DNA from 3 places in the Klebsiella sp. PK01 genome. Region 2 is predicted to be linked to each of the others. Evidence: riboswitches for the same ligand, from Rfam matches in the RefSeq annotation. Region 2 holds a riboswitch; each other region holds the start of a gene.
The links. Region 2 has a riboswitch for thiamine pyrophosphate ahead of thiM (hydroxyethylthiazole kinase). Riboswitches for the same ligand answer to the same signal wherever they lie in the genome.

Region 1 (3,428 bases), on a different contig from region 2:
GAAGTTATTTGACATATCGGCCATGCCGGCCTCGATACTTTGCTTCGCGGCGTAGTCGCGGACCTCCTGGGTGATTTTCATCGAACAGAATTTTGGCCCGCACATGGAGCAGAAGTGGGCGACTTTGCCGGACTCCTGCGGCAGGGTTTCATCGTGATAGGCCCGCGCGGTAAAGGGATCGAGCGCGAGGTTGAACTGGTCTTCCCAGCGGAATTCGAAACGCGCTTTGGACATCGCGTTGTCGCGGATCTGCGCGCCGGGGTGGCCTTTAGCGAGGTCGGCGGCGTGGGCGGCGATTTTGTAGGTAATGAGTCCCTGTTTCACATCCTCTTTGTTGGGCAAGCCGAGATGTTCTTTTGGCGTGACGTAGCACAGCATGGCGCAGCCAAACCAGCCAATCATTGCCGCGCCGATACCGGAAGTGAAATGGTCATAGCCCGGCGCGATGTCGGTGGTGAGCGGCCCCAGCGTGTAGAAGGGCGCTTCGTGGCAGTGCTCCAGTTCTTCGGTCATATTGCGGCGAATCATCTGCATCGGCACGTGGCCGGGGCCTTCAATCATCACTTGAACGTCATACTCCCAGGCGATTTTAGTCAGCTCGCCCAGCGTATGCAGCTCGGCGAACTGCGCCTCGTCGTTGGCATCCTGAATCGAGCCGGGGCGCAGACCATCGCCGAGGGACAGCGACACGTCATAGGCGGCGCAGATTTCACAGATTTCGCGGAAGTGCTGGTAGAGGAAGTTTTCCTGATGATGCGACAGGCACCACTTGGCCATGATAGAACCGCCGCGCGAGACGATACCGGTCAACCGCTTCGCGGTCATCGGCACATAGCGCAGCAGCACCCCGGCATGAATCGTGAAGTAGTCGACGCCCTGTTCGGCCTGTTCCAGCAGGGTATCGCGGAAGGCTTCCCAGGTCAGGTTCTCGGCAATGCCGTTAACTTTCTCCAGCGCCTGGTAAATCGGGACGGTACCAATCGGCACCGGGCTGTTGCGCAGGATCCATTCGCGGGTCTCGTGGATATAGCGGCCGGTGGAGAGGTCCATTACCGTGTCGGCGCCCCAGCGGGTTGACCAGACCAGCTTCTCGACCTCTTCTTCGATGGAAGAGGTCACCGCCGAGTTGCCGATATTGGCATTCACTTTCACCAGGAAGTTGCGGCCGATAATCATCGGTTCGGATTCCGGGTGATTGATATTGGCCGGGATGATGGCTCGCCCGGCAGCGACTTCATCGCGGACGAACTCGGCGGTAATGTTGTCCGGCAGACGGGCGCCAAAGCCTTCTCCGGCATGCTGCTGGCGCAGCACCTCGCTGCGGATACGCTCACGGCCCATGTTTTCGCGAATGGCGATGAATTCCATCTCCGGGGTGACGATCCCCTGGCGGGCGTAGTGTAGTTGCGTCACGCATTTGCCGGCGACGGCGCGTTTAGGCGTCAGCAGGCCGCCAAAGCGCAGTTCATCGAGGCCATCGTCGGCCAGCCGCGCTTTAGTGTATGCCGAGCTGCGTTCGCTGAGCGGCGCGCAGTCGTTACGTGCGTCGATCCACCGCTGGCGTAGTTTTGTCAGTCCCTGGCGGACATCGATGTTGATCTCCGGGTCGCCGTAAGGCCCGGAGGTGTCGTACACCGGTATTGGTTCGTTGGCTTCGTATTGGGGGTTATCGTTATCACCGCCGATGAGCGTCGGGCTGAGCTGGATTTCACGCATCGGGACGCGGATATCAGCCTGTGAGCCTTGAATGTAAATGCGGCGCGAATTGGGAAAAGCGGTGCCTTCCAGCGTATCGATGAATCGCTGCGCGTGTTCGCGTTGTTCCCGGCGGGTCAGTTTGGTAGTAGACATAGCGCATTCCAGTTACAAAAAAAGGAGATGGCTTGTCAGACGACGGATGGAGTAACAGATGCGACCAACCCGTAACGGGCAGGTGCGACCAGCAGTTTACTCTTGTTCCCTTCGCAGGTATTAGCCTGATCAGGTTCCGCGGATCCCGAATAAACGGTCTCAGCCTTTTCCACTTCAGCTTTCGTGTGGAAAATAGGCACTCCGACAAGATGAAATCCCTCCGCAGAGGGATAATGTATGTAAATTACTCGTTAACGGTTCACAACTCAAGCGGTCGGCGCGATATTGTCGCCAACGCTGTCTTTCCGATCGTGAGCGACGACCAGCGCCAGCAGCTTGTCCTCAAGCGCGAAGCGTGCCTCCAGCGACTCGCCGATATCCGACAGCGCCTGCTGAAATTCGAGATAGTTATCATGATCGATGGCGTTTTCGAGGCAGGTATCGTAGTAGTCCATCATCTGCTGGGTATTGGCTTCCAGCTGCGGGTAGATTTTGGTGGCGGCTAAAAGAGGGGTACTCCCTTCCATTTCTCCGATAATACGTTCATAAATATTAAAATGACCGGATGAGAGGTAATCCACCAGGCTTTGGCAAAAGTCATCCAGCGCCTTTTCATTAAGCCGCATAAAGGACTCTTTGCCGGGTTTCAGGCCAACCAGGTTGTAGTAAGCCACGAGCAAATGCTTACGCACAAGCAGCCAGCGATCGACCAGTTTGTTATTGCCTCCAACACGTTCCGTCAGGTTTTCCAGCTGGTTTAACATGATTGACTCCGCAAGATTAAAAATAACGTTGCTCAGCAAATGTAAATATAATGTTAAAAGTGCCAGTAAAACGAAGGTAGCGCAATAGATATGGATCGTATTATTGAAAAATTAGATCGCGGCTGGTGGATCGTCAGTCACGAACAAAAATTATGGCTTCCCGCAGGGGAATTACCACATGGCGAAGCGGTAAATTTTGATCTTGTCGGTGAACGCGCGCTACATCTCGGCGAGTGGCAAGGCGAAGCGGTGTGGCTGGTGCGTCAGGATCGTCGCCATGATATGGGATCGCTGCGCCAGGTGTTGGATCAGGATCCTGGGCTTTTCCAATTAGCAGGGCGCGGGATCCAGTTGGCCGAGTTTTATCGATCGCATAAATTCTGCGGCTACTGTGGCCACCCGATGCATGTCAGTAAAACCGAGTGGGCGATGCTCTGCGGCCACTGCCGCGAGCGCTATTATCCGCAAATTGCCCCCTGCATTATCGTCGCCATTCGTCGCGACGATTCAATTCTGCTGGCGCAGCATACCCGCCATCGTAATGGTGTCCATACGGTGTTGGCCGGGTTTGTCGAAGTGGGTGAAACCCTTGAGCAGGCGGTCGCCCGCGAAGTGATGGAAGAGAGCGGCATTAAGGTGAAAAACCTGCGCTATGTGACCTCCCAGCCGTGGCCCTTCCCGCAATCATTGATGACCGCCTTTATGGCTGAATACGATAGCGGCGATATTGTCGTGGATAAGAAAGAGCTGCTGAGCGCAGAGTGGTATCGCTATGACGATTTGCCGCTACTGCCGCCGCCGGGCACGGTGGCG
Region 2 (3,428 bases):
TTAGCGCGGTGTCAGACGTGTCGGTTACTGCGGGGAAGGGGAGAAAAAAGCGGCTCTTAGGCCGCTTTTAAATTAACAAGGAAGCGGCGCTATTTGGCGTAGCCTAAAAATTTACCGTCCTGCATGACGGCAATTTTTCCTGATTGGTAGACAATAAAAACGTATAAACCCTGAGAATAGGTTTTCGCGTCAGCATTGCTTTCGTCTAAGGCCGCGGGTTTGCCATCAACTGTCAGCCCGGTTGAGTTTGTGACCAGCTTCATGCCATTGAAGATCTTCACTTTTTTGCTGGATTGCGCTTTCTGCACGGGATATAAAGCCTGTGCATTTTCCAGCGCCTGCTTCTCCGCTGCGGCGTTCACCGCAGCCTGTTTGTTTTGTTCCGCAATATAACAGGCGTCTTTACTGACCCCCTGGGCTTCACACTCGGCCATACGCTGCGCCGGCGAACTGCAACCGGCCGCGATGGCTGCGCTGAGTGCCAGCAGTATTATCGAGACGTGTTTCACTTTCATCATTAACGACCTTATCGTAGATATTATTTTATACATGCGACGAACATTCATGACAGCGGCGATCGTCCGGGGATCGTTAGCGTGCTTAATTCGTAACGCGTGGTAACTATGTCGTAGGGTGATTAAGCAAATTGTGATCTACATCAACCGCCGTACGGATAACTAAAAAATAGTGTAATCGTTTACAATGCGGCGAAAAGAGCGTCTCTGTGGCAAGCGTACGGGGATGATACAATGACGAGTAATGACGGTGTGCCAATCAGCCATTATGATGGCGCTTTATGCAAGGATCATAAGGGATTATGAAGTGGATACTGTTGAACAAATTAGTGGGTACTTCTATAAAGGATACTGGAATCTGAAACCAGAGGAGTTATTCCTGTTGATTCTCATCGATGCGATGAGTCAGCATCTTGAAATTGAGGCAACAGCCGCAACTGCTATCTTAACCGGACAACCCTGGATACCAACGCGAACTAAACCAGGTACAGCAATTAAAGGAACGAGTATTGTTTCAATAATGTCTCGTAAGCTACTCAGTAATGTACGTTTGCCGGTTGGTATTTCGTTGATCACTCCTATGGGTAAAGGTCTGAAAGACTTTCATTGGTCGAAAACTAATAAGTTAGGCGCGGTTATAGGCCGCTACATACCATGGATAGGGTGGGCAATGGCATTTTATTATGCGAGAGCAATACTAATTGATACTGGTGAAAATTTTAATAAGATTGTTAAACCAGAACATAAAGTTGCATGGACATACTTCTAATGAGCATTGAACAAGAAATTATTGATTATATATATACTCATCATAGCCATAAGAAATACTGTTTTTTTGGCGATCGTCCAGAAGTCACGTTAGATACTGAATTAACAAAGGGGGGGCTGAATATCATCTGGGAAGATGCAGAAGATACTTTAGATTACTATTTCAAACAATGGAATGTAAAAATGAATGGCTTCGAAATTATCTATTACTTTGAACCTGAGTTTTTAGGTTCCATGCCTCCAGAGAAGCCGCTTAAACCGCTAACAGTACAAATGTTGGTAGAGTCCGCAAAAGCGGGTGAATGGCTGTACGATTAAGGGACATATCGCCGGGAGACATACCGCTTTTACCGTTTACAAGACTTACCGCTGGCATTACTATCCTGAAGAGAGATTAACGGAACGTTAGTCGCCATTTTGTACCAAATGACTCGGGGTGCCCTTCTTTGTGAAGGCTGAGAAATACCCGTACCACCTGATCTGGATAATGCCAGCGTAGGGAAGTCAGAGACCGCATGGTCTGCGCTGCTTCCTCATCTGGCGGGAGCAAACCATGCATGAACCGCTAAATCCGGCGCATATCGCGCACCTGCAGCAGCTTTTCCGCACCTCTTCGCCGCTTGTTCACTGTATGACCAACGATGTGGTCCAGACTTTCACCGCTAACGTCCTGCTGGCTATTGGCGCCTCGCCGGCGATGGTGATTGATCCTACGGAAGCCGCGCAGTTTGCCGCCATTGCCGATGCGCTATTGATTAATGTCGGGACCTTAACCACTGAGCGCGCCAACGCGATGCGAGCGGCGGCGCAGAGCGCCCGCCAGGCGGGAAAACCCTGGACGCTGGATCCGGTTGCCGTCGGCGCGCTGACGCTGCGTACCGATTTTTGTCGCGAGCTACTGGAACTGCGGCCTGCGGCGATTCGCGGCAACGCCTCGGAAATCATGGCGCTGGCGGGGAATAGCGGCGGTGGGCGCGGCGTCGATACCACCGACAGCGCCGCCGCGGCGTTACCCGCAGCCCAGGTGCTGGCGCGCAAGCTCAATACCGTGGTCGCGGTGACGGGCGAGGTGGATTACATCAGCGACGGCGAGCGCACGCTTGCCGTGAGCGGCGGTGATGTCCTGATGACGCGGGTGGTCGGGACCGGCTGCGCGTTATCCGCGGTGGTGGCGGCAAGCGCCGCGATGCCCGGCGATCGGCTGCAAAACGTAGCAGCCGCCTGCGGCCTGATGAAAATGGCGGGAGGTGAAGCGGCGCGACACGGCGGTCCCGGCAGTTTTATCCCGGCATTCCTCGACGCGTTATACGCGGAGGTGGCGGCATGAAGCGGATTAACGCCTTAACCATCGCCGGCACCGATCCCAGCGGCGGCGCCGGGATCCAGGCCGACCTCAAAACCTTCTCCGCGCTCGGCGCTTACGGCTGCTCGGTGATCACCGCGCTGGTGGCGCAGAATACCCGCGGCGTGCAGTCGGTATACCGCATTGAGCCGGACTTCGTGGCGGCGCAGTTGGATTCGGTGTTTAGCGACGTGCGAATCGATACGACGAAAATCGGCATGCTGGCGGAAACCGATATCGTTGAAGCGGTGGCGGAACGTCTTGCCCGCTATCAAATTGCCAACGTGGTGCTGGATACCGTGATGCTGGCGAAAAGCGGCGATCCGCTGTTATCCCACTCGGCAATTGCGACGCTGCGCCAGCGCCTGCTGCCGCACGTTTCACTGATCACCCCGAATTTGCCGGAGGCCGCGGCGCTGCTCGATGCGCCGCATGCGCAAAGCGAGCGCGAGATGCTGGAACAGGGCAGGGCGCTGTTGGCATTAGGCTGCGGGGCGGTATTAATGAAGGGCGGACATCTGGACGACGCCGAAAGCCCGGACTGGCTGTTCACCCGCGAAGGCGAACAGCGCTTTACCGCGCCGCGTGTGCAGACCAAAAATACCCACGGTACCGGCTGTACGTTATCTGCCGCGCTGGCGGCGCTGCGTCCTCGCTATGCCGATTGGGGACAAACCGTCGCCGAAGCGAAGGGTTGGCTATCGGCGGCGCTGGCGCAGGCCGATTCGCTGGAAGTGGGGCACGGTATCGGCCCGGTACATCATTTCCACGCCTGGTGGTAAATGGCAGTGAAACGAGACAGC
Region 3 (3,428 bases), on a different contig from region 2:
CAGATCGAGATAGTCGCGATTGACCCGTTGCAGACCATCAAAGAAAGCCGAGGTAACGGGGAAGAAAATAACCAGCACCGCCATCATGACCTTGGCGCTCATACCAAAACCAAACCACAGCACCAGTAGCGGCGCGAGGGCGAAGACCGGAATGGCCTGGCTGGTCAGTACCAGCGGCATTACCCACCGCTGTAATCGCGGCGACATGGTCATACAAAGCGCCAGCACCATACCGAGCGCGACGCCGAGCGCCATTCCGCTGAGAATTTCGCTCAGGGTGACCAGGGTGTGGCTGGCCAGATAACTACGGTTATTCCACAGCGCTTCAGCGACCGCCGCCGGAGAAGGCAACAAAAAGGCGGGAATGCCGCTGTAGCTCGCCAACTGCCAGAGCAACAGTAGGCCACAAAATACGCTGCACCCGCGCAGTAACTTGCCCCTCATCCGTTCGCCCTCATCAATTGCTGCAGCAGCTGCGCCTGACTTGCCAACAGCGCGCCATCATCCGGATCGCGGGGCGGAACGCCACTTAAATGATGGCTATCATCAATTTCACCATCAGGCGAGAGCACCAGCAGCCGATGGCTGAGGCGGCAGGCTTCCATCGGGTCGTGGGTAATAAGCACTACGGTTCGTCCGGTCAGTAAGCGCGCGGCCAGGCTCTGAATGCGTGTGCGGGTGAGGGTATCGAGAGCGGAAAACGGTTCATCCATCAGCACAATGGGCCGATCTTCATAGAGGGTGCGCGCCAACGCCGCGCGCTGGCGCATCCCGCCGGACAGCGCGGCAGGGCGTTCATCAGCGCAGGAGGCCAGTCCTACCTGCTCAAGAAGCTCGTTGACGCGGGCGTTGTCGACCTTCTCACCGCGCAGCCTGGCGCCGAGGGCGACATTTTCCCGCACATTAAGCCACGGATAGAGCAGATCTTTTTGACCCATCCACGCCAGTCGCGTAGTGACGGGAAGGCCATCGCTGGCGACGACGGTTCCGCGGGTTGGCGCCGCCAGCCCGGCGATAATACGCAACAGGCTGGTTTTGCCCGCGCCGCTGGCGCCAAGGAGCGACACCCATTGCCCGGCGGCAATATCAAAGGCGAGATCGCGAAAGATAGTCCGTGTGCCAAAGCGCAGGCATAAATCGCGAACGTGAATGCCTGGCGCCATCACGCCTGGACCTGCCCGGCGGCATTCAGACCCATCTGCCAGAAATTGCCTTCCAGCCGGGTAGCGGTAGTAAATATGTCGCTCAGTTCGGCGAACCGTGATTCCGCGCCGCGCTGTTGCCAGAGGGTTTCCAGAAGGCCGATCGCCGCGTTGACGCCCTGAAGATAGCTCTCGTCGCCGTAGTTGCGGATCCATGAAGCATAGGGATTATCGTGCAAGTTGGTTTGTGGGTTGTGCAGCAGACCGAGCCCGATTTCCGCGTAACCCGCAACGCAGGGCAGCAGCGCCGCCAGCAGATCCAACGCGTCGCCGGCGTGGCCGATATCCAGTACGTAGCGCGTGTAGTTGACGGTTTCCATCGCTTCGCTTTGCAGGGCCATAGCGTCTTCATTCAGCCCCCATTGCTCGCAATAGCCCACATGTAGCGGTAGCTCAGCAAGGATGGCATTCATCGAGGCGGCGGCGGCGCGCATCTCCGGCAACGTGCGAAGTTTGCTGACCAGCAGGGCGTAGCTGCGAGCGAAGTGGATCAGGAACAGATAATCCTGGGTTAGATAATGACGAAAGGCTGCCTGCGGCAGCGTACCCGCGGCTAATTGCTGGAGGAAAGGGTGCGATACATAGCGTTGCCACTCGCCACCGGCCTGCTCACGCAGTCGACCGTAAAGACCTTGGGTAAAAGCGGGAATCATCATGGGACCTCCTGAAAATAAGGGGAGATCCGGGCGTGCAGAAGTGTGAACAGGTAAAAACTGAAAACTGGCGAACATGCCGACCCGTCCCTTCGCTGGCATGACCCAGATCAGGTTCAAAGGGTTCGGTTTTTACGCCATCTCAGCCCTCACGGGACACCCCTCGGTTGCGACATGTTATACGTCATTCACTTTTTGATTACAACGGTGACAAGGTAAAAAGCGTCGATAGTAGTGACACTGTCACATTTGAGTGGTTATGCGCCAGATCGATAAATAATATTTATCAATTTGTGTGATTAACCACGCTTTTTTATCCAAAAATAAGCAAAGTAAGGCGAGAGTAAGTTGGCGAAGAACAAGGGCTTACGATATATTTTTAGCACATTCCCTTAATATCCCCTTATGAATGCGTCAGTGCTGGAGACCGCATGAAGCTGGCAGGCCTTACTCTTTTACTGATGCTTGCCCTCGCGCCTGACGCGTCTCGTGCCGCCCAATTGTTCGATCCTGAAGATGGCATGCTTGATATGAGCCAGTATCTGCAGGATAACCCCTACGGTTTTTTGCCGGTGCCGGTAATGATCACCGAGCCGGCTATCGGCTACGGCGGCGGTCTGTTTGGTTTATTTCTGCATGGTAAAGGCTCCCGCGAGGGCGATCGTTTTATTCCACCAGCGCTAACGGGGGTCGGCGGCGGCGGGACGCAAAATGGCACCTGGTTCATCGGCGCCGCGCATCGCCATACGTGGAATCACGACCGGATTCGTTACCTGGTTGGCGCGGGCTACGCCAATGTCAATCTCGATATCTATTCGGGCGATATTGCCGGTTTTAACAAAAATGTGGCGGTGCAAACCCACACCAAAGGCTATGGCGGTCTACAAAAGCTGTTATTTCGCGTGGGGGACTCGCCGGTTTTTCTTGGCGCCTCGCAATTCTATGCGCACACCGATGTGACTGCGGACAATCAGCTGATTAACAAGGTGTGGCAGCGGGTTCTGGGGGAAAACAGCACCTCTTCGGCGTTGGGCGTGGTGGCGGAATATGACACCACTGATAATTTTTTCTATCCTAAGAAAGGGTTATCACTGCAAGGCGAGTACCGTTTTTACCGCGCTCTGCTCGGCGGCGACTATCATTACAATCAGTTGTCGCTGGATGGTAAATACTTTCTACCGCTGGCGCCGACCTTAAGCCTGGCGCTGGCGGCAAATTATCAGTCGCTGACTCATCATGACAAGCATCTAACGCCAATGGCGCGGCCTTACATCGAACTGCGCGGTATCTCGCGTTTTCGCTATCAGGGCGATTATGTCGCTGTCGCCCAGACACAACTGGCCTGGCAATTTGCGCCGCGCTGGATCCTGCAGGGTTTTGTCGGCGTCGGTAGCGCCGCTGACGAAGCCGGGGCGTTGTGGCAGCAAAACGAAGTGGCGTGGGGCACCGGTTTTCGTTATCTGGTCGCCCGTCAGTATGGGTTATTTACCGGCGTCGATGTCGCCTTCAGCGAACACGAACAGGCGGTCTATTTTAATGTGGGTTCCGGACTGTAAAGGTACATATAAAAAAT

Region 1: linked by a shared signal. The riboswitch ahead of thiC (phosphomethylpyrimidine synthase ThiC) and the one ahead of thiM (hydroxyethylthiazole kinase) in region 2 are both predicted to bind thiamine pyrophosphate.
Region 3: linked by a shared signal. The riboswitch ahead of tenA (thiaminase II) and the one ahead of thiM (hydroxyethylthiazole kinase) in region 2 are both predicted to bind thiamine pyrophosphate.

Annotation. Positions count from the first base shown of each region.
Region 1 covers NZ_JBYEZM010000014.1:10,379-13,806, reverse strand. The annotation lists gene thiC (phosphomethylpyrimidine synthase ThiC) at 1-1,851, opposite strand, end outside; TPP riboswitch at 1,941-2,065, opposite strand; gene AC22LX_RS24425 (Rsd/AlgQ family anti-sigma factor) at 2,118-2,615, opposite strand; gene nudC (NAD(+) diphosphatase) at 2,706-3,428, shown strand, end outside.
Region 2 covers NZ_JBYEZM010000002.1:467,296-470,723, reverse strand. The annotation lists gene AC22LX_RS07460 (hypothetical protein) at 90-515, opposite strand; gene AC22LX_RS07455 (STM2901 family protein) at 823-1,284, shown strand; gene AC22LX_RS07450 (DUF1493 family protein) at 1,284-1,601, shown strand; TPP riboswitch at 1,706-1,802, shown strand; gene thiM (hydroxyethylthiazole kinase) at 1,837-2,610, shown strand; gene thiD (bifunctional hydroxymethylpyrimidine kinase/phosphomethylpyrimidine kinase) at 2,607-3,407, shown strand.
Region 3 covers NZ_JBYEZM010000001.1:392,996-396,423, forward strand. The annotation lists gene AC22LX_RS01840 (ABC transporter permease) at 1-444, opposite strand, end outside; gene AC22LX_RS01845 (ABC transporter ATP-binding protein) at 441-1,166, opposite strand; gene tenA (thiaminase II) at 1,163-1,858, opposite strand; TPP riboswitch at 1,926-2,029, opposite strand; gene AC22LX_RS01855 (BamA/TamA family outer membrane protein) at 2,287-3,411, shown strand; gene AC22LX_RS01860 (hypothetical protein) at 3,427-3,428, shown strand, end outside.